One region of the Blautia sp. AF26-2 genome, then DNA from elsewhere that is predicted to be linked to it. Evidence: predicted binding sites of a transcription regulator. Region 1 holds the regulator's gene; each other region holds the start of a gene.
What was found. Region 1 encodes Rex, which represses fermentation and respiration genes when NADH is low (regulators of the CRP and FNR family bind a similar motif). Its sites were predicted from a motif close to ATTGTTAANTANTTAACAAT; they were not measured.

Region 1 (7,032 bases):
CCAATGTAATCGGAGGAGGTTTGTGCTTCGTGACCATGCTTCTCACGGTTCTGCCGGAGCTGAAGCGGATGGAAAAACAGAATACGGCAGGATATAAAAAATAGAATCTGCAGACCCCATGGAGACCCAAACTCTGTGGGGTTTCTTTTGATTGTTCTTTGCAAAGGAAAGTCCTTTTTTGCATACCATAAAATAAGAATACGCCGGAGCTTTGCGATGAACGAGCAGAAAATTCTGACAGGAAAAGGAATTACCGTGGCGGTGCTGGATACAGGGATTTTTCCGCATATTGATTTTGATAATCGGATTGCGGCGTTCCGGGATCTGGTGTACGGGCGGGAGACGCCTTACGATGATAATGGGCATGGGACGCATGTCTGCGGAATCCTCGGTGGAAGCGGAAGAGCATCCGGCGGGAAGTACCGGGGTACGGCACCGGAATGCAGATTTGTGGTAGCAAAAATTCTCGACCGCAGGGGAAACGGCAGAAAGCAGGATATCCTTGCGGCGATTGACTGGGTGTGCAAAGAGCGAATAAGACTTAATATCCGCATTTTAAATATTTCAGTGGGAACAACAGAGCAGGAAAAAACGGTGGATGATCTGCTCGTGCAGGCGGTGGAGCGCGCCTGGGATGACGGGATCACAGTTGTGACAGCGGCCGGAAATCTGGGGCCCGCTCCGGGCAGTATTACGGCGCCGGGGAGCAGCAGAAAAGTGATCACCGTGGGAGCGGGCGATCTGCTGGAGCCAAGAAGAGGAATCTCCGGATGCGGCCCGACACGGGACTGCGTCTGCAAACCGGATCTTGTCGCGCCTGGAAAACGTCTCATTTCCTGCGCGCCTGGAAGAAGCAGGAAGGAATATGTGGTGAAGAGCGGCACCTCGATGGCGGCACCGCGGGTGTCCGGAGCCGTGGCTTTGGCACTTGAACGGGTTCCGGATCTTACAAATGTCCAGGCGAAAATGCTGCTTTGCGAATCGGCGAGAGACCTTGGCCTTCCGCGCAACCGTCAGGGGCATGGGATGCTTCAAACAGACCGTTTTCTGTCTCTTCTGTGAGGCACTGTGCGGCAGCATAAAAAAAGAAAAATGAAGGAAAACACCTCTCATCCTGCAAAAATTGTGTGAATTTATGGGAAAATACCAAAAAATCAGGTGGATTTTGACTTGACAAGCTATAGGATACTTTATACAATAAACGGGAATAGAAAAAGGAGGCCTACTATGGAAAAAATTCAGATGACCACTCCTCTGGTAGAGATGGATGGAGATGAGATGACCAGAATTCTCTGGAAAATGATCAAAGATGAGCTGCTTCTCCCGTTTATTGACCTGAAAACGGAATATTACGATCTGGGACTGGAACACAGAAACGAGACGAACGATCAGGTAACCGTAGATTCCGCAAACGCTACCAAGAAATACGGTGTAGCAGTCAAATGTGCCACCATTACGCCGAATGCAGCGCGTATGACCGAGTACAATCTGAAAGAAATGTGGAAGAGCCCGAACGGAACGATCCGTGCCATGCTCGACGGAACCGTTTTCCGTACCCCGATTGTCGTAAAAGGCATCGAGCCGTGCGTGCGCAACTGGAAAAAACCGATCACGATTGCCCGTCATGCATACGGAGATGTCTATAAAAATGCAGAAATGCGCATTCCGGGACCGGGAAAAGCAGAGCTGGTTTATACGGCTGAGGATGGCACCGAGACAAGAGAGCTGATCCACAACTTCACCGGCGCCGGTGTCATTCAGGGCATGCACAATCTGGATAACTCCATAGAAAGCTTTGCGAGAAGCTGTTTCGAGTACGCACTGTCCACGAAACAGGATCTGTGGTTTGCAAGCAAGGATACGATTTCCAAGAAGTATGATCACCGCTTCAAGGATATCTTCCAGGAGATCTTCGATGCAGAGTACAAAGAGAAATTTGCAGAAGCAGGCATTACCTACTTCTACACTCTGATCGACGACGCCGTTGCCCGCATCATGAAAGCAGAGGGCGGCTTTATCTGGGCCTGCAAGAACTACGACGGCGATGTCATGAGCGACATGGTATCCTCCGCCTTCGGTTCCCTTGCGATGATGACTTCTGTTCTCGTATCCCCGCACGGATATTACGAGTACGAGGCTGCGCACGGAACCGTACAGCGCCACTATTACCGTCACTTAAAAGGTGAGGAGACATCCACCAACTCCGTGGCCACCATTTTTGCATGGACCGGCGCACTCAGAAAACGCGGGGAAATGGATGGAAACGCAGAACTTTCCGCATTTGCAGACCGTCTGGAAAAAGCAACGATCGCAACGATCGAGAGCGGAAAAATGACAAAAGACCTTGCGCTGATCACCACCATGGAAAATCCGACCGTATTAAACAGCCGTGATTTCATCCTGGCCATACGCGAGGAGCTGGAGAAATAATTAAACGAAGCAAAAAAGAAAGCCGATCCGGCATTCCCGCAAAAAGGGATGCGCCGGACCGGCTTTTTCTGTTTTGAATTTTTCCGGGGAAAACCAGGTCTATTCGGCAAGCTCTTCCCATTTTTCATACAGCTCTTCGAGTTCCGCGGCAATCTCTGCTTTCTCTTTGCTTAATTTCACACACTCTGCCACATTCGTTGCGACTTCCGGTTTCGACATTTCCTCATCAATTTCCGAATCGCGTGTCTCAAGCTCTTCAATTCGTTTCTCCGTCTTTTTCAGTTCGTTTTCTTTCTTGCGGAGACGTGCCTGTTCTTCTTTCTGCGCTTTCCAGTCCAGCTTTGTGGAGGAGGCTTCGGAAGGAGCCGCTGTTTCTTCCGGAGCGGCGGCATCGGCAGCAGGAGCATAGATGCGGGTCAGCTCTTCTTTTTTCTCCAGATAGTAATCGTAATTTCCGATATAGTTGACGAGTGTCTGTCCCGTCAGCTCCAGAATCCGGGTTGCAGTCTGATTGATAAAGTAACGGTCGTGGGAAACGTACAGTACCGTTCCAGTGTAATCCTTCAGCGCGTTTTCCAGAATCTCCTTTGATACGATATCGAGGTGGTTGGTCGGCTCGTCGAGGATCAGGAAGTTGGCGTTCGAGAGCATCAGCTTGGCAAGAGAAATTCGTCCGCGCTCACCGCCGCTCAAGGTATGAATCGGTTGGAAGACATCGTCGTTTGTAAACAGGAAGGCGGCCAGCACATTTCGGATTTCGGTGTTTGTCAGATACAGATACGCGTCGGAAATCTCCTGGAAAATGGTCTTTTCCATGTGGAGCACCTGATGCTCCTGATCGTAGTAACCGATCTGTACACGGCTTCCAAGTGTAAAAGAGCCGGTATCCGGGCGGATGACTTCGTTTAAGATCTTTAAGATCGTCGTTTTTCCCGTTCCGTTGTTTCCGATGATTGCCACGCGCTCGCCGCGCTTGATTTCGAAATTCAGATCCTGGAAAAGCGTCTGTCCCGGGAAGGCTTTGGAGAGGTGCTCGACGGTCAGCACATCGTTTCCGCTTGTGATGCGCGGTTCCAGACGGATCCGCATATCGGAGCGTACTTCGGTCGGCTTTTCCAGCACATCCATTTTGTCCAGCATTTTTTCACGGCTCTCGGCGCGTTTGATGGATTTCTCGCGGTTGAAAGATTTCAGCTTTGCAATGACTTCTTCTTGATGGTGGATTTCCTGCTGCTGGTTGACCCAGGCATGGTAAGCGGCTTCACGGAGCATTGCTTTTTTCTGACTGTAGGCGGTATAGTTTCCCTCAAAAGTTGTTACTTTTTTATTGTCCACTTCAACGACTTTTGTGACAACGCGGTCGAGAAAGTAACGGTCATGGGAGACGATCAGGACGGCTCCGCTGTAATTTAAAAGATACGTTTCGAGCCAGGAGATCGAGTCCATATCGAGGTGGTTGGTCGGCTCGTCGAGCAGAATGATGTCCGGTTTGGTGAGCAGCAGTTTACCAAGTGCCACGCGGGTCTTCTGACCGCCGGAGAGGGAGTCCACCTGTTTTTCAAAATCGCTCTCGGAAAAGCCAAGACCTTTTAAAACACCGACGACTTCACTGCGGTACGCGTATCCGTTTTCCAGTTCAAAGGTATGGGAGAGGCGGGTGTAGGTGGAAAGAAGTTCATCCAGCTCTGCACCGGATTTTGTATTCATATCACTTTCCATCTGACGGAGGCGTTCCTCCATATCGATCAGATTCTGTTTCGCGGTCAGCACTTCCTGGTAAATGGAAAGGTGTCCGGTCAGATCCTGATGCTGGGCGAGATAGCCCATCGTCTTCCCTTTGGAGAGGATGACCTCTCCCTCATCGGCCCTCATTTCGCCGATGATGATTTTTAACAGCGTCGATTTTCCGGCACCGTTGATGCCGACCAGTGCGGCTTTTTCGCGTTCTTCTATATGAAAAGATGCATTTTTGATAATTTCCGTTGTCCCGAATGCTTTCGAGATATTCTGACATGCAAGAATCATGTGGTTCCTCCAGATAACATATTTCTGTATTTTGACATAATACACCATCCTTATTATAGAGAGTAATACACAAAATTTCAAGAAATCTTTGACAATTTTCTATCAACCATATATAATATGAATATATGCAGGTGTAAATAAGGAGGAATTTATCTTGGAAGAAAAAGGAATTTCGCGGGCAGTTATCAAAAGACTTCCTAGATATTATCGTTACCTGGGCGAATTGCTGGAGGACGGAGTAGAACGGATCTCTTCCGGTGAGCTGAGCGAGCGGATGAAAGTGACAGCTTCCCAGATTCGCCAGGATTTAAATAATTTCGGCGGCTTCGGCCAGCAGGGGTATGGTTATAACGTGCGGTATCTGTACAGCGAGATTGGAAAAATTTTAGGTCTGGACAGAGTCCACAATATGATTTTTGTCGGAGCCGGAAATCTGGGACAGGCGCTTGCTAATTATGCGGCCTTTGAAAGAAGCGGATTCAAAACGGTCGGTATTTTTGACGTCAACCCGGTATTAAAAGGAATCTCCGTGCGCGGAATTGAAATCCGCATGGCGGACGAGCTTCCGGAATTTATCAAGGAACACCATGTAGAGATTGCGGCTTTGACACTGCCAAAAGCAAAAGCGGTAGAGATGGCAGAGATTCTCGTGGACAACGGTGTAAAAGCAATCTGGAATTTTGCACATACCGATCTAAACTTAAAACTTCCGAAAGATGTGATCGTCGAGAACGTCCATCTTTCCGAAAGTCTGATGCGTCTCTCCTACAATCTGACCAGATATGAGGCGGAGCATCCAAAGAACAATTAAGAAACCAAAACAAAAGCAGGAGAGTCTTCGGGAAACCGGAGACTTTTTCTGTTCACTTTCCGGATAAGGCAGGAAAAGGAGGAAAAGCGATGAAACGGATTCTTACAGCAGCACAGATGAAGCAGGCAGACCGCAATACGATCGAAACCATGGGGGTACCGTCCCTGGTACTGATGGAGCGCGCAGCGCTGTCCTGCGTGGAGGAGCTTCAAAATGGAACATGGGATACAGGAAAAGTCCTTGCTGTGTGCGGTCCCGGAAATAATGGAGGGGACGGTGCGGCAATTGCACGGATTTTAAAGACGAAAGGGGTGGATGCGGAACTGTTCTGTCTTGGAAATCCGGAAAAATACAGTGAAGGCATGAGAGCACAGAAGAAAATTGCGGAAAATTATGGGGTCCGTGAGGTTAAGAATCCGGATTTCCGGGAATATACTGTTATCATAGATGCCATCTTTGGAATTGGCGTATCCCGTCCGCTGGCAGGGGAGTACCGGAGGGCAGTGGAAGCAATCTGCGCAAGCGGTGTTCCTGTTCTTGCCGTGGACATCCCTTCGGGGATCCACACGGATACCGGAGAGGTCCTTGATGCGGCGGTGAAAGCCAGAGCCACGGTGACATTTGCCTGTGCAAAGCCAGGGCTTCTCTTTGATCCCGGAAAACGATATGCCGGAGAGGTCCTGGTCCGTGATATCGGAATCGGCTTTGATGCAGGAGAAGAGGAGACGCCCTGGTACGGTTCAGTGGAAAAAGAAGATCTGGACCGGTTTCTTACCCGCACGCCGATGGGAAATAAGGGAACCTTCGGAAAGGTGCTGGTACTTGCCGGTTCCGGTGCCATGTGCGGAGCCGCTGTTTTGTGTGCCAGGGCAGTCCTTGCATCCGGTGCCGGCATGGTAAAGGTTGTGACAGAGGAAAGAAACCGTACGCCGCTTTTCTGTGCCCTGCCGGAAGCAATGGCGGATTTCTGGAAGGAGGATGAGCCGCTTCCGGAAGAAGCCCTGCTGCAGGATCTCGCCTGGGCGGACGCTGTTGTTGCGGGACCGGGACTTTCCAAAAGCCGGACGGCAAAAGAACTGCTCGTTTTTACGGTGCAGCACACAGAAGTTCCTCTTGTTCTGGATGCAGATGCGCTGAACCTGATTGCAGAAGATGCAGAGATTCTTTCGGGCTGCCGGGCAGAAAAAATTTTAACGCCTCATGTAGGAGAGCTTGCACGGCTGCTGCACATGACCATTGCAGAATGCCAGCGTGACCCGGCAGGAAGCGCCGGAAGGGCAGCCGAAAAATACCAGGCCTGCTGTGTACGAAAGGATTCCGTAACCGTGACAGCAGAGGAAGGGCGTGAGCAGTATTACATAAACACAAGCGGAAGCAGTGCGCTTGCGACGGCGGGAAGCGGCGATGTGCTCGCGGGAATCACAGGCGCCTTTGCAGCAAAACGTCAGTGTGAAAAAAACGAGAAAAAAATCAGCCTTGCCAAAACAGCGGCACTGGCGGCATATGCGCATGGAAAGGCGGGAGAGGCTGCGGAAGAAAAAAGCAGTGCTTCCTATGTAACAGCATCCGAGATTATCAGAGGATTGCAGTCAATCTGAGCAAAGCAGATCAGAATCACGGGTTCCCAAAAGGACTCCGGGCGGACTTTTTTGAAGCGCCGGATGAAATTTGTGAATACCTCCGGAAAAACAGGCAATATTAAATACATGGAAACGATTTTAAAAGGCGTAAAACGCCGGATCGTTATCGTATGGGAAAGCAAAACG
Region 2 (7,032 bases), 250 kb from region 1:
ATTGCGCACAACATCGAAAATATCGCCCACAACGGCACTCGCAGTCGGAAGCTCTCCGGCACCTCGTCCGTAAAACATCGTATCCTGTACGGCATCGCCTGTCAGGAATACGGCATTGTAGGAATCATTGACAGTCGCAAGCGGATGATTGCTGTCGATCAGCATCGGATGAACGCGGGCTTCGATTCCTTCCGGGGTATCTTTTGCCACGCCGAGCAGCTTGATCGTGCATCCCATCTCTTTTGCGTACTCGATATCGGTCGCCGTGATTTTGGTAATGCCTTCGGTGTAAACATCTTCAAATGTCACTCTGGAGTTGAACGCTGCCGAAGCCAGGATTGCTACCTTGCGGCCGGCATCAAGACCTTCCACATCTGCGGTCGGGTCTGCTTCTGCATAGCCCATGTCCTGCGCCAGACGGAGCGCATCACCAAACTCCATGCCTTCCTGCGACATTTTTGTGAGAATGAAATTTGTGGTACCGTTGAAAATACCCATCAGCTCTGTGATATGATTGGCGGCAAGGCACTGTTTCACCGGACGGATGATCGGAATTCCTCCCGCCACGGATGCCTCATAGAGAAAATCTTTTCCGTTTCTCTTTGCTGCCGCAAGGATTTTTTTACCCTCAGATGCCACCAGGTCTTTGTTTGCCGTTACAACATTCTTTCCTGCATCCAGGCAGGCAAGAATGTAATTCATAGCCGGCTGTTTTCCACCCATAACCTCAACAACAATCTCAATCTCCGGGTCATTGGCAATGTCCTCAAAGTTCATGGTAACGATCGACGGATCATCAACCTTTGCAGCTGCTTTTTCCACATTGCGCACGAGAATTTTTTTCAGCTCCACACGCGCTCCCAGCTTCGGAAGCATTTCCTCCTGCTGGCTTTTCAGCACTTTGTACACACCGGTACCGACGGTGCCAAGACCCAGCATTCCGATTTTAATTACTCTTTCCTCTGCCATACTCATCTCTCTCTTATTTCAGGGATACGATGCATTCAATTTCTACTTTTGCTGCTTTCGGAAGAGCAGCAACTGCTACACAGGAACGAGCCGGTTTGGACTCGCCAAAGAAAGCACCGTATACTTCATTTACCTTGGCAAAATCGTTCATATCGGTCAGGAAAATGGTTGTTTTCATCACTTTCGTGCGGTCAGTTCCTGCTGCTGTCATGATTGCGTCCAGATTCTTTAAAGAGAGGGTTGCCTGCTCTTCTACAGTCTCCGGGATCACGCTGCCATGCTCTACATCAAAGCCAAGCTGTCCGGAAATAAATAAAAGGCCGTTGTCTGCGACTGCCTGTACATAAGGTCCGATTGCTGCCGGTGCTTTTTCTGTATTAATGATTTCTCTTGCCATAATCATATTCTCCTTTATGCTTTCTTTCGCGTCGTCTGATTTGCCGCGTTTTTTCCCTCTATCATGCGGTTTTTCCGACACTTTTTGTCGTTCCCATCATATCACATGTGGAAGATGTCCGCAAGTGCGAAAAAGCATTGCAGAAGTCTATTACGCCAGATCCTAAAGAGCGGTATTGCCATCACGTCGTAAAACAGCAAACGCCACCAAACACTTTCCCTTCGGCATTTCTGCCAAATTTCACCGTGTTTGGTGGCGTCTTAGTCTGTTTTATTTATTGATTTCGTATAAAAATCAATTATTTATTGTAGTTTACGATAGCTCCGAAATCTGGTTTCAGGGATGCTCCGCCTACCAGGCCGCCGTCGATGTTCTCCTGTGCGAACAGTTCCGGTGCGGTTTTTGCGTTTACAGAGCCGCCGTACTGGATACGGATAGCTGCTGCTGTTGCATCATCATAGATTTCAGCGATGCACTCGCGGATGCCTTTGCAAACTTCCTCAGCCTGCTCTGTTGTAGCAGTTTTGCCGGTTCCGATTGCCCAGATTGGCTCGTAAGCGATAACGGCTGTTTTGGCCTGATCTGCTGTTACATTCAGGAATCCAACCTTTACCTGCTGACGGATGAAATCCATCGTTACACCCTGCTCTCTCTGCTCCAGAGTTTCTCCGCAGCACATGATCGGGGTGATGCCGTGCTCGAAAGCTTTCAGCATTTTTTTGTTTACGGTCTCGCTGGTCTCTGCGAAGTATTCTCTTCTCTCAGAGTGGCCAAGTACAACGTATTTCACGCCAGCGTCTGTCAGCATAGCCGGGGAGATTTCGCCTGTGAAAGCACCTTTCTCCTCAAAATACATATTTTCAGCACCAATCTGGATGTTGGAGCCTTTTGCAGCCTCTACAACCGGGATGATATCGATGGCCGGTACGCAGAAAACAACGTCAACGTCGTCATTTGCCACCAGTGGTTTTAATGTATTGACTAATTCTACTGCCTCGCTCGGAGTCATGTTCATTTTCCAGTTTCCGGCGATAATTTTCTTTCTTGCCATGATCGTTTGATCTCCTTAGTTTTGAATATAAATTCTTATTTGTCGTTTGCTGCTGCAACGCCCGGCAGTTCTTTTCCTTCCAGGAACTCCAGGGAAGCGCCGCCGCCAGTGGAGATATGAGTCATCTTATCGCCATATCCAAGCTGGTTTACAGCTGCTGCGGAATCTCCGCCGCCGATGATCGTAACTGCATCTGTTTCAGCCAGTGCTGCTGCAACTGCTTTGGTTCCTGCTGCAAAATTCGGCATCTCGAAGCATCCCATCGGTCCGTTCCATACAACGGTTTTAGCAGTTTTAACAGCATCAGCGAACAGTTTTGCAGTTTCCGGTCCGATATCCAGACCTTCCCAGCCATCCGGAATCTGTCCGGCCGGAACAACCTGTGTATTTGCGTCGTTTGAGAATGCATCTGCAACAACGTTGTCTACCGGAAGAAGCAGTTTCACGCCTTTTGCTGCTGCTTTTTCTTTCATTTTGTTTGCATAATCCAGATAATCCATCTCAAGCAGAGAATCACCAACGGTGCCGCCTGCTGCTTTTGCGAAGGTATAAGCCATACCACCGCCGATGATCAGGACATCAACTTTATCGATCAGGTTGTCGATAACAGAAATCTTGCTGGATACTTTGGATCCACCAAGGATGGCAACAAACGGACGCTCCGGATTGTTGACAGCATTTCCAAGGAATGCGATCTCTTTCTCCATCAGATAACCAACAACAGCAGTGTCAACATATTTGGTAACACCAACATTGGAGCAATGAGCACGGTGTGCGGTTCCGAATGCATCGTTTACGAATACGTCACACAGGGAAGCCAGTTCTTTGCTGAACTCCTCACCGTTTTTGGTCTCTTCTGCACGGTAACGGGTGTTCTCCAGAAGGATTACATCTCCGTCTTTCATAGCCTCAACAGCTGCTTTTGCGTTCGGTCCTACAACCTCAGGATCTGCTGCAAATTTAACTTCCTGTCCAAGAAGCTCGGAAAGGCGAACTGCAACCGGTGCAAGAGAAAGCTCTGGTTTTGGTTCTCCTTTCGGTTTTCCAAGATGAGAGCAGAGAATTACTTTTCCGCCGTCAGCGATCAGTTTTTTGATCGTTGGAAGAGCTGCTACCAGACGGTTCTCATCTGTGATTTTTCCATCGATCAGCGGAACGTTGAAGTCGCATCTTACAAGGACTCTTTTTCCTTTTACGTTGATATCATCTACGGTTTTTTTGTTTAACATGGGCGTTTCCCTCCATATATCCAACTGCATCTGCCGCGCCGTTTCTTTGTTTTTGCGGCATCGCGGTCCTTATTTAAAAATGCAGTTTATAATTTTTGCACACGGAAAAGGGCTGTTTTTGTGCCGTATTTTTCCGCCGCATTCGCAAAAAGGGCCCGGTCCTTAACAGACCGGACCCTTTGGGCTCTAAAATTTTGCCGTTCAGTTTGTTAAATTATGCTAACTCGCTGAAGTATTTGATGGTACGAACCATCTGGCTTGTGTAGGAGTTCTCGTTATCATACCAAGAAACAACCTGTACCTCTGTTGTTCCGTTGTCCAGCGGAAGAACCATGGTCTGAGTTGCATCGAACAGAGAACCATATCTCATACCAACGATGTCGCTGGATACGATTTCATCTGTGTTGTATCCGAAGGACTCGGTTGCAGATGCTTTCATTTTTGCGTTGATCTCGTCAACAGTTACAGTTCCTTCTACAACTGCTGTAAGGATTGTGGTAGAACCGGTTGGGGTTGGAACACGCTGTGCAGAACCGATCAGTTTGCCGTTCAGTTCCGGAATAACAAGGCCGATTGCTTTTGCAGCACCGGTGCTGTTTGGAACGATGTTAACTGCAGCTGCACGGGATCTTCTCAGATCGCCTTTTCTCTGCGGTCCGTCCAGAGTCATCTGATCTCCAGTGTAAGCATGGATAGTAACCATGATACCGGATTTGATCGGAGCCAGTTCGTTCAGAGCTTTTGCCATAGGTGCAAGGCAGTTTGTGGTGCAGGATGCAGCGGAGATGATGTTGTCGTCTGCTGTCAGGGTCTCATGGTTTACATTGTAAACGATGGTCGGAAGGTCGTTACCAGCCGGAGCGGAGATAACTACTTTACGAGCGCCTGCATTGATGTGTGCCTGAGCTTTTGCTTTGGAGGTGTAGAATCCGGAGCACTCCAGAACTACGTCTACGCCAAGCTCTCCCCATGGGCAGTTGTTAGCATCCGGGAAAGCATAGATTTTGATGTTTTTGCCATCTACTGTGATGGAATCTTCATCGGATGTTACGGTATCAGCCAGAGCATATTTTCCCTGAGAAGAGTCATATTTTAACAGATGAGCTAACATCTTCGGGGATGTTAAATCGTTGATTGCTACTACTTCATAACCTTCTGCTCCAAACATCTGTCTGAATGCAAGACGTCCGATACGGCCAAAACCATTGATTGCTACTTTTACTGCCATGATTTTCAATTCCTCCTAAAAAGTGAATTTTAATTTTGAGTCTCTGTACTTTGTTAAAGAAACATCAACCTTATCTGTATAATACCTAATTTCGTCGGAAAATTCAAGTTCTATTTTCAAGAAAATACGAAATTATTTCTAAAATTTGTGAAGAAGCCGGATGCCAATCCGTATTTCTGCAAAATTTCGAAAGATCCGTCTATTGCAGAAAGAGCCGGAATCCAGCCTTTCTGGGGCTTTTTCCGGCTTTTCCTGCGTGTTTTCTATTGGATCGGCAGATATTCCGGCTTTTTCTCTTTAAACCGCACGTAGTACCGGAATCCGGCTTCCTGCGCGATAGCTGCCGCGTCCGCGAAATGAAACGCTATATGTTCCGGTTTGTGGGCATCGGCACCGAAGGTGATCTTTTCGCCGCCCAGTTCCCGGTATCTTCTGATGACATCCGGCGTCGGATTCGGCACGCCAAGGCCTGCCTTGTAGCCGCCGGTGTTGATTTCCAGCGCGATATCGTACTGAATCAGCTCTTTTAAAATGGTATCGATCTCGTCCGTAAATGCGCGGTAGCTGTAATCTTTTCCCTTTTCTCTGCAGTAGCGTACCACATAATCCAGATGACCAAGCGTCTGGAAATTGTGGAAGAACCGGATATTTTCTGCTGTAGCCCGAAAATACGCCCGGTACAGCTCTTCTGCTGTCCAGTCCGGGAAAGCATCCTCATAATAGGGGTCTTTTCCGTCAATGACATGCATGGAGCCGATCACGTAGTCGAACGGCCACGCATTTACATACTCTTCCATCCGTTCTTTTAAGTGGAGCTGCAGTCCCAGTTCCACGCCGAATCGGATATCAATTCTGTCGTGGTATTTTTCCTGCAGTTCCCGGATTTTTGCCGCATATGCCGGTGTATCGAGCTGGAACTCGCCGGTACTGTAATCCATATCGTAGTGATCCGTCAGGCAGATTGCCGGAAGTCCCAGCTCGACTGCCCGTTTTACCATCTCTTCTGTTGGTGCTTCGCTGTCACTTGAAAAGAAACTGTGCATATGACAGTCCGCTATTTTCATCTTTCGGCCTCCGTAATCGTTCCGCCTCCGCCGACACAGCCGTCCACGTAGAAGACAACAGCCTGTCCCGGTGTCGGAGCACGCACGCCGTCCGGGAAGGTACAGGTAATCTCATCTTCCCCGGTCCGTTTGATCACGCACGGGGAGCCTTTGTGCCCGTACCGGATTTTTGCGGTGCAGGAGAGCTCTTCTCCAAGTTCCAGCGGCGGAATTGCCATATAGTTTACTTTGTTTGCTTTTACTACTTTTGCGAAAACCTCTTCATTTTCGCCGACCACAACCTCGTTCGTCTCCGGACGGATTTCCAGTACGAACACGCGGTGTCCCATCGGAAGGCCGAGTCCGCGGCGCTGTCCTACGGTGTAATGGGTAATCCCCTCATGGGTACCGAGGATTTCACCCTTTGTATTCACGAAATTGCCTTTCGGTGCCACGATTCCTGTCTCGTTCTGGATAAAGGAAGCGTAATCCTGATCCGGCACGAAGCAGATTTCCTGGGAATCCTTCTTTTTTGCTACCGGAAGACCGATTTTTGCTGCAATCTCACGAATCTGATCTTTTGTGTAGTCTCCGACCGGCATCAGCGTATGCGAAAGCTGCTCCTGGGTCAGATTATACAGTGCATACGTCTGGTCTTTTGCCGCTGTTACCGAATTTGCAATCGCATACCGTCCATTGGCAAGCTGTTCGATTCTTGCATAATGTCCGGTCGCAATGTAGTCCGCTCCAATGGAAAGACTGCGCTGAAGCAACGCTTCCCATTTCACATAGCGGTTGCAGGCGATACACGGGTTCGGTGTTCTGCCGCAGAGATATTCGTTCGTGAAATAGTCCATGACGTTCTCACGGAACTCTTTTTTGAAGTTCATGACATAATACGGAATGTCCAGCACCTGTGCCACGCGCCTTGCATCATCAACAGCAGAGAGGCCGCAACAGCCCCCGTTTTCCTCCTGGACTGTCTCGGCCTCATCCTGCCAGATCTGCATGGTCACCCCGATGACATCGTATCCTGCTTTTTTCAGGAGATACGCTGCCACCGAGGAATCTACGCCGCCGGACATTCCAACGACTACTTTCTTTTTTCCCATACT
Region 3 (7,032 bases), on a different contig from region 1:
CTTGCGGACTACATCATTCATATGGGATTCGCACATGCCGCACATCATACCATCAATTTTTAAGACTGTTTTAATCATACAATACCTGCTTTCTTCCGGGAATACAGCGAAACGAAAGCGTGCCGGACTGTATTCCTGGAGTTTAATGAAAAATTTGAAATCACATACCCTATCGGGGTATCTAAAATATAGCGCGGATGAAAAGAAATGTCAATAAGCTGATAAAATATGATAATTATTATCATTTAAGAAGGAAAAATACGGTCATGGAAGGGCGATTCGCCGGCAGAACATGGAAACTTGCCGGAATCGCAAAGTTCGTGTTACAATTGGGACAGCAGAGCAAAACAAGAGAGGAGACAAAAATATGCTCTCACAGATGAATTACCGAAAAGAAACACAGCCCCACGGTGATGAGCTTTTTCCGCTGAGCATTCACGTTTTCGAGACAGACCTGCAGAGTACCGTGCGGGTGTACTGCCACTGGCATGAGGAAGTGGAGCTCTTTTATGCAGTAAAGGGCGAAGCTGTTTTTCATATGGATACCGAGACCTTTCTCCTGCGGGAAGGGGAGACCGCCTTTGTCAATGCAAACCGTCTGCATGAGGTAGAGGGAATCGACGGACAGGAATTTACGTTTCTTGCCGTTGTATTCCAGCCGCGTTTTCTGTCCGGCACATCGCTTGACCGGATCCAGCAGCAGTATATCGAACCAGTGCTGTCCTCCGAGATCCGTTTTCCATCCAAGACAGAGCGGGGGACACGCCTTGCAGAAAAAACGGCACAGGCCATGCAGGAGATCCGAAATCTGCAGGAAAGAAAAGAACCGGGCTGGGAGCTGCTGTTAAAAGCGGAACTTCTGAAAATCTGGCAGGGATATTACAGTGCGGCAGAAAAGAACGGCGGAAAAACGGATGCCTCGACGAATTACCGTGTCAGCAGAATGAAAGAGATCCTCACATACATGAATGCTCATTTCTGTGAGGATCTCGAAATCGCGGAACTGGCGAGCCAGTTTCATATGAGTGAGAGCGCTTTCTGCCGCTTCTTTAAGTCGATTATGCATATTTCCGCCGTGACGTATGTCAATAACCTGCGGATTGCCGAGAGCTGCCGGCTGCTGCTTTCCACCGAGGAGGCGATCAGCAAGATTGCGAGCGACTGCGGATTCCGAAATATCAGCTATTTTAACCGCGTCTTCCAGGAACGCATGCACCAGACGCCGGGGCAGTTCCGCAGTTTATCCGCAGAAAACCGTACTGCGATATAAGATTCGGAACTTATGCAGGCTTCTGCGATCGGAATGCACGCCGCAGGAAGAAAAGTCCGGTCATATCAGCCAGTGCCCAGCCGATCGGAATGGCGATCCAGATCCCGGCAACGCCAAGCGCCGTGGCGGAGAAAAGGTATGCCAGCGCCACACGCATGCCAAGCGAAATGACGGTCAGAACAACCGACATCTCGGCGCGTTTGACAGCGCGGTAATACCCGTACAGCAGAAACAGCCATCCGATGCCGAGATAGAACGAGCCTTCCAGCCGCAGGTACTGTATGCCGATCGCGATGACCTCCATTTCTGATGCTTTCACGAAAATCTGCATCAGCGGATGCGCGAACAGATTGACAAGCAGAGAAATGACGATGGAAAAAGCAGCGCTCAGTGCAAAAGCATCTTTCGTGCCGCGCCGGATCCGCTCGTGATTTCCGGCCCCGTAATTCTGTGCGGTGAAAGTGGAGTAGGCATTTCCGAAATCCTGCACCGGCAGATAGGCAAAGGTATCAATTTTCACCGCGGCCGCAAATGCCGCCATGACCGCCGGACCGAAGCTGTTGACGAGCCCCTGTACCATCAGAATGCCGAAATTCATGACCGACTGCTGAATGCAGGTCATCGAAGAAAGATTCAGAATCTCTTTTAAAATGGAATGGCTGAAACGCCATTCTTTTTTTGACGGCAGCCACATGCGGCAGCGGAGCAGCACATAGAGCAGAATACCGACGGCGGACACATACTGCGCAAGAACCGTAGCGAGCGCCGCGCCTGCGATGCCGAACGGCAGTACAGCGACAAAGAGCAGATCCAGTGCAATGTTCAGCACAGCAGAGACAGCGAGAAAAATCAGCGGCACAGAAGAGTTTCCGAGCGCGCGCAGCATACAGGAAAAGAAATTGTATACGGATGTTGCAATAAGGCCGGCAAAGATAATCAGAAGATACGTCCGCATGCCGGGACGGACTTCATCCGGGACGCGAAGAAACGTAAGGATCGGCTCGATGCCTGCATAAACAGCGAGATTCAGCACGAGCGTAACGGCAAGGATCAGCAGAAACGCGTGGAGAATCGAAAGTTTTAAAGAAGAAAGATCTTTTCGTCCCTGATAAATCGAAAAGAGCGCACCGGCGCCCATCGACAGGCCGAGAAAAATGGAAGTCAGAAACGTCATCAGCGTATAGGAGGAGCCGACGGCGGCGAGCGCATTGCTTCCGAGAACGCGTCCGACGATCAGGGTGTCGGCAATGTTGTAAAACTGCTGCAACAGATTTCCTGCGATCATCGGCAGGGCAAACAGGATAAGAGAGCGGGAGATTTTCCCGCGGGTCAGATCGTAATACATAAAGAAACTTCTTTCCGAACATAATTATTAATATTATAACATAAAAAATCAAAAAATGTCAATTTGCAGGATGAAGTGTACAAAAATGCAATTGTCAGAAAACTTCGAAAAATCGAAGTTTATAAAATTTTTACAGATTTTGGGACACGTTCTGTAAAAAAACGGAAGATTTTCAGTTGATTTTTTTGGCCTTTTATGTATAATTAGAGTAGAAGAGGTCGGCTGGTCCGGTTTCTTCTAAAGGATACCTTCAAATTTCTGCATTTTGCAGAATGAAGCAGTATTACTATCAAAGGAAAGAGGTTAATTACAAGATGGCACAGATCGATTTAACAAAGTATGGCATCACCGGTACCACAGAAATTGTGTACAACCCTTCTTATGAGCAGTTATTTGAGGAAGAGACAAAACCAGAGCTGGAAGGCTATGAAAAAGGCCGGGAGACAGAGCTTGGTGCAGTTAACGTTATGACCGGTATCTATACAGGCCGTTCACCGAAAGACAAATACATCGTTGTGGACGAGAATTCGAAAGATACTGTATGGTGGACTTCTGATGAGTACAAAAACGATAACCATCCGGCAACCCAGGAAGCATGGGCAGCAGTAAAAGAGATCGCCAAAAAAGAGCTCTCCAACAAAAGACTGTTCGTTGTAGATGCATTCTGCGGTGCAAATAAAGATACCCGTATGGCTATCCGCTTCATCGTTGAGGTAGCTTGGCAGGCACATTTCGTAACTAACATGTTCATCAAACCTACAGCAGAAGAGCTTGAGAACTTCGAGCCGGATTTCGTTGTATACAACGCATCCAAAGCAAAAGTTGAGAACTACAAAGAGTTGGGTCTGAACTCTGAGACAGCAGTAGTATTCAACATCACAAGCCGTGAGCAGGTTATCGTCAACACATGGTACGGCGGAGAGATGAAGAAAGGTATGTTCTCCATGATGAACTACTATCTGCCGCTGAAGGGTATCGCTTCCATGCACTGCTCTGCAAACACAGACCTGAACGGTGAGAACACCGCAATTTTCTTTGGACTTTCCGGAACAGGAAAAACAACACTTTCCACAGACCCGAAACGTCTTCTGATCGGTGATGACGAGCACGGCTGGGACGACAACGGAGTATTCAACTTCGAGGGCGGCTGCTATGCAAAAGTTATCAACCTGGACAAAGAGTCTGAGCCGGATATCTACAACGCAATCAGACGTGACGCTCTGCTTGAGAACGTTACTGTTGATGCAGAAGGCAAAATTGACTTCAATGATAAGAGCGTAACCGAGAATACTCGTGTATCTTATCCGATCAACCACATTGAGAACATCGTTCGCCCGATTTCTTCTGCACCGGCAGCTAAGAATGTTATCTTCCTGTCCGCAGATGCATTCGGCGTACTTCCGCCAGTATCTGTTCTGACACCAGAGCAGACTCAGTACTACTTCCTGTCCGGATTTACTGCAAAACTTGCAGGAACCGAGCGCGGAATTACCGAGCCGACTCCTACCTTCTCTGCATGCTTCGGCCAGGCATTCCTGGAACTGCACCCAACCAAATATGCAGAAGAGCTTGTTAAGAAAATGGAGAAGAGCGGAGCAAAAGCATACCTGGTTAACACAGGCTGGAACGGAACCGGAAAACGTATCTCCATCCGTGATACCCGTGGAATCATCGATGCAATCTTAAGCGGTGCTATCAACGAAGCTCCGACGAAGACTATTCCGTACTTCAACTTCGAAGTTCCGACTGAACTTCCGGGCGTTGATCCGGCTATCCTGGATCCTCGCGATACCTATGCTGATGCTTCCGAGTGGGAGACCAAAGCACTGGATCTGGCTGAAAGATTCATCAAGAACTTTGCAAAATATGAAGGAAACGCTGCTGGTAAAGCACTTGTTTCCTCCGGCCCGCAGAAATAAATTTTCTGAATTGATCGAAAGGAAGCCCCTGACATGAAATTGTCAGGGGCTTTCTTTTATGAAAATATCTGGAGAAATAAAATAGTTCCCTGCCCGAAAGTACAGACTGATGGGACAGGAAACTATTTTACAGCACACTCTAAAATAATACAAAAAATTTCAGCACCACAGAGCGTGAATTGTTGCGTCACTGGTTTTCGCCGTACCCTGATACGCCTTCAAAATAGAAAATAAGGCAGATCAGCAGGACAAGAGCAGTTCACGTACCATTTCTGCATTAAAGGTAACAGAGGAAACATGGTTGACTTCTATCTGATATAACGCATTTGCTGCGATATGCTCAGCAGCCTGCTCAAGATCACGAATACCGCTTGTGTTTTCGTGGCAGGAGATTACGGCATCGAGTCCTTCCGGTGTCAGAATGCATTCCTTTTCTTTCATACCGATACGTTTTAACACCTTTGGAAGTGCATAGCGGGAGAAAATGATTTTCTTTTCTTCCGGTGTGTAATCCGGAATTTCAATCACAGCGAAGCGGGACATCAGCGGAGCACTGATCTGGTCCTTGTCGTTTGCGGTTGCAATCGGGTATACACCGACGGTCGGGATCATACATTCGATATAGTTATCGGTAAAACCAAGATTATCAAGAAGGGTCAGCAGAACATCTGCCGGGTTTCCATTACCCTTGCCGGAGGCAGCCTTGTCGAGTTCGTTGATGATAAAGACGAGGTTGGATTCGCCGGCCATGGAAAAAGCATCCATGATGATTCCCGGTTTTGCGTTTGCGTAAATGCGGGAGCTTCCGGTCAGCTGTTCCGGGTCATTGATTGAACTCATATCGAGTGTTGTCCACGGCAGTTTTAAGATACGCGCAACGGCATAAGCAATCTGCGATTTTCCGGTTCCGGCAGGACCGATCAGTAACAGACCATAGGCCGGCAGCGTATGAGTCCGGTTAATCTGAATGATGGTTTCGATAATTCTCTGCTTCACGCGTTCCATGCCATACAGTTCTTCATCGAGGATCCGGCGTGCTTCCACTGGATCAATGGCTTCAAAATAGTTGCTTTTCCATTGAATATTCATCATCATGGAGAGGGCGCGCTGTGCGTGACGACGTTCTTCGGGAGAGACTTCGTGGGAACGGGCAACAGCGAGGTTTCGACGAGCCCAAAGGCGGATATTGTCCGGCAGCGTTCTTCCGGCACAGTTCATAAAATCAGTGATGGATTGGATGCTGGTGAGCTTCATGCTGTCACCGGTTTCCTCCTGATCCTCATCCTCAACTTCTTCTTCCGGTGCATTGCTGGCGAGGAGACGCTCAATCATAAACTGTAAAAATCCATCCTCAGCCGAAAGCTTTGCGCCGCCACCGAAAGCGATCTCGCGGATTTTGTAAACTGCATAACCGTCGGATGTTTGTGTACCGGAAAGGCGGACATTGATATGGTTTTCACCGAGCCATTTTAAAAGGCTGACAAAACGGGCATCGATCTGAAGAATGTCGGCAATAAAGGTTTCTTCTTCCTCTTTAAATTCAAACGAGGTCCGTTTGGATGGGTTTGTGAAAATACCACAGGGATGATGCGGGAAAGCCTTCTCTTTTGTATCCAGAATTAGGATCGGCTGATCCGGAGAAGTAAACGGTGCGTTTGTGCGGAAAACAGTATACGTACATTCGGAAACTTTTGCTTTTTCCGGGGAATTGCTGAAATCAAAAACGGGCATGACAGAACCTCCTAATAAAATAAGTGCTTATTGGTACAATAAAAACAGTGTAGCACGAATTAAAAAATCCTGCAATCAATATGCAGAATTTTGTATTTTTATGCTATGAAAATATTGGGCAAGCGGATATTCGAAATGGAAGCAGGTGACTTACTTGATTCTGTTAAATTTTCGGAAGGCATAAAAAAGCCCTCCGGGCAGGATCACACTGCGGCGGAGGGAAATTATGTCATCAAAGCAAGCTGTCGTAAGAAAGAAGCTCGCAAAACAGGAATCTTTCTTACACTGAAAAAGGAATGGCATCAGGAAACAGCGTTGGTTTTGGAAAATCCCGGAAGCTGTACCAGCACGATCGCTGCAAACATCAGAATACAGCCGGAGAGCTCGCGAGCGGAGAGAGCCTGATGAAGGAGAATCCAACCGGCAAGAACAGAAAAAACGGATTCCAGGCTCATAAGCAGAGAAGCTGTGGTAGGATTTAATCCTTTCTGCCCGATGATCTGCAGGGTATAGCCAATACCTGAAGAGAGAATTCCGGCATAGAGAATCGGCATCCAGGCGTGCAGAAGATCGGAGAAGTTTACGGTTTCAAAGAGAACCATACAGACAGCGGACAGGATCGAACAGGTAAAAAACTGAATGCAGGACATTTTGATGCCGCTGACAAGCGGAGAAAAATGATCAATAACCAGAATATGTACGGTAAATCCGAGCGCGCAGGCAAGCACAAGAAAATCTCCCTTCTGCAAAGAGAAGGAGCCGTCTGT

Region 2: gap (type I glyceraldehyde-3-phosphate dehydrogenase) is a predicted target of Rex. The motif match lies at 4,924-4,943, and genes of this name have one in related genera.
Region 3: pckA (phosphoenolpyruvate carboxykinase (ATP)) is a predicted target of Rex. The motif match lies at 2,639-2,658, and genes of this name have one in related genera.

What each region holds. Positions count from the first base shown of each region.
Region 1 covers NZ_QTWD01000001.1:453,428-460,459, forward strand. The annotation lists gene DWY63_RS02235 (MATE family efflux transporter) at 1-104, shown strand, start outside; gene DWY63_RS02240 (S8 family peptidase) at 217-1,062, shown strand; gene DWY63_RS02245 (NADP-dependent isocitrate dehydrogenase) at 1,228-2,430, shown strand; gene DWY63_RS02250 (ABC-F family ATP-binding cassette domain-containing protein) at 2,530-4,455, opposite strand; gene DWY63_RS02255 (redox-sensing transcriptional repressor Rex) at 4,610-5,266, shown strand; gene DWY63_RS02260 (bifunctional ADP-dependent NAD(P)H-hydrate dehydratase/NAD(P)H-hydrate epimerase) at 5,356-6,864, shown strand.
Region 2 covers NZ_QTWD01000001.1:202,177-209,208, reverse strand. The annotation lists gene DWY63_RS01145 (homoserine dehydrogenase) at 1-969, opposite strand, end outside; gene DWY63_RS01140 (RidA family protein) at 983-1,366, opposite strand; gene tpiA (triose-phosphate isomerase) at 1,665-2,417, opposite strand; gene DWY63_RS01130 (phosphoglycerate kinase) at 2,453-3,646, opposite strand; gene gap (type I glyceraldehyde-3-phosphate dehydrogenase) at 3,861-4,874, opposite strand; gene DWY63_RS01120 (histidinol-phosphatase HisJ family protein) at 5,138-5,938, opposite strand; gene mnmA (tRNA 2-thiouridine(34) synthase MnmA) at 5,935-7,029, opposite strand; gene nifU (Fe-S cluster assembly scaffold protein NifU) at 7,032-7,032, opposite strand, start outside.
Region 3 covers NZ_QTWD01000013.1:95,054-102,085, reverse strand. The annotation lists gene DWY63_RS15485 (heavy-metal-associated domain-containing protein) at 1-78, opposite strand, end outside; gene DWY63_RS15480 (AraC family transcriptional regulator) at 368-1,270, shown strand; gene DWY63_RS15475 (MATE family efflux transporter) at 1,281-2,615, opposite strand; gene pckA (phosphoenolpyruvate carboxykinase (ATP)) at 2,930-4,534, shown strand; gene DWY63_RS15465 (AAA family ATPase) at 4,775-6,265, opposite strand; gene DWY63_RS15460 (DMT family transporter) at 6,568-7,032, opposite strand, start outside.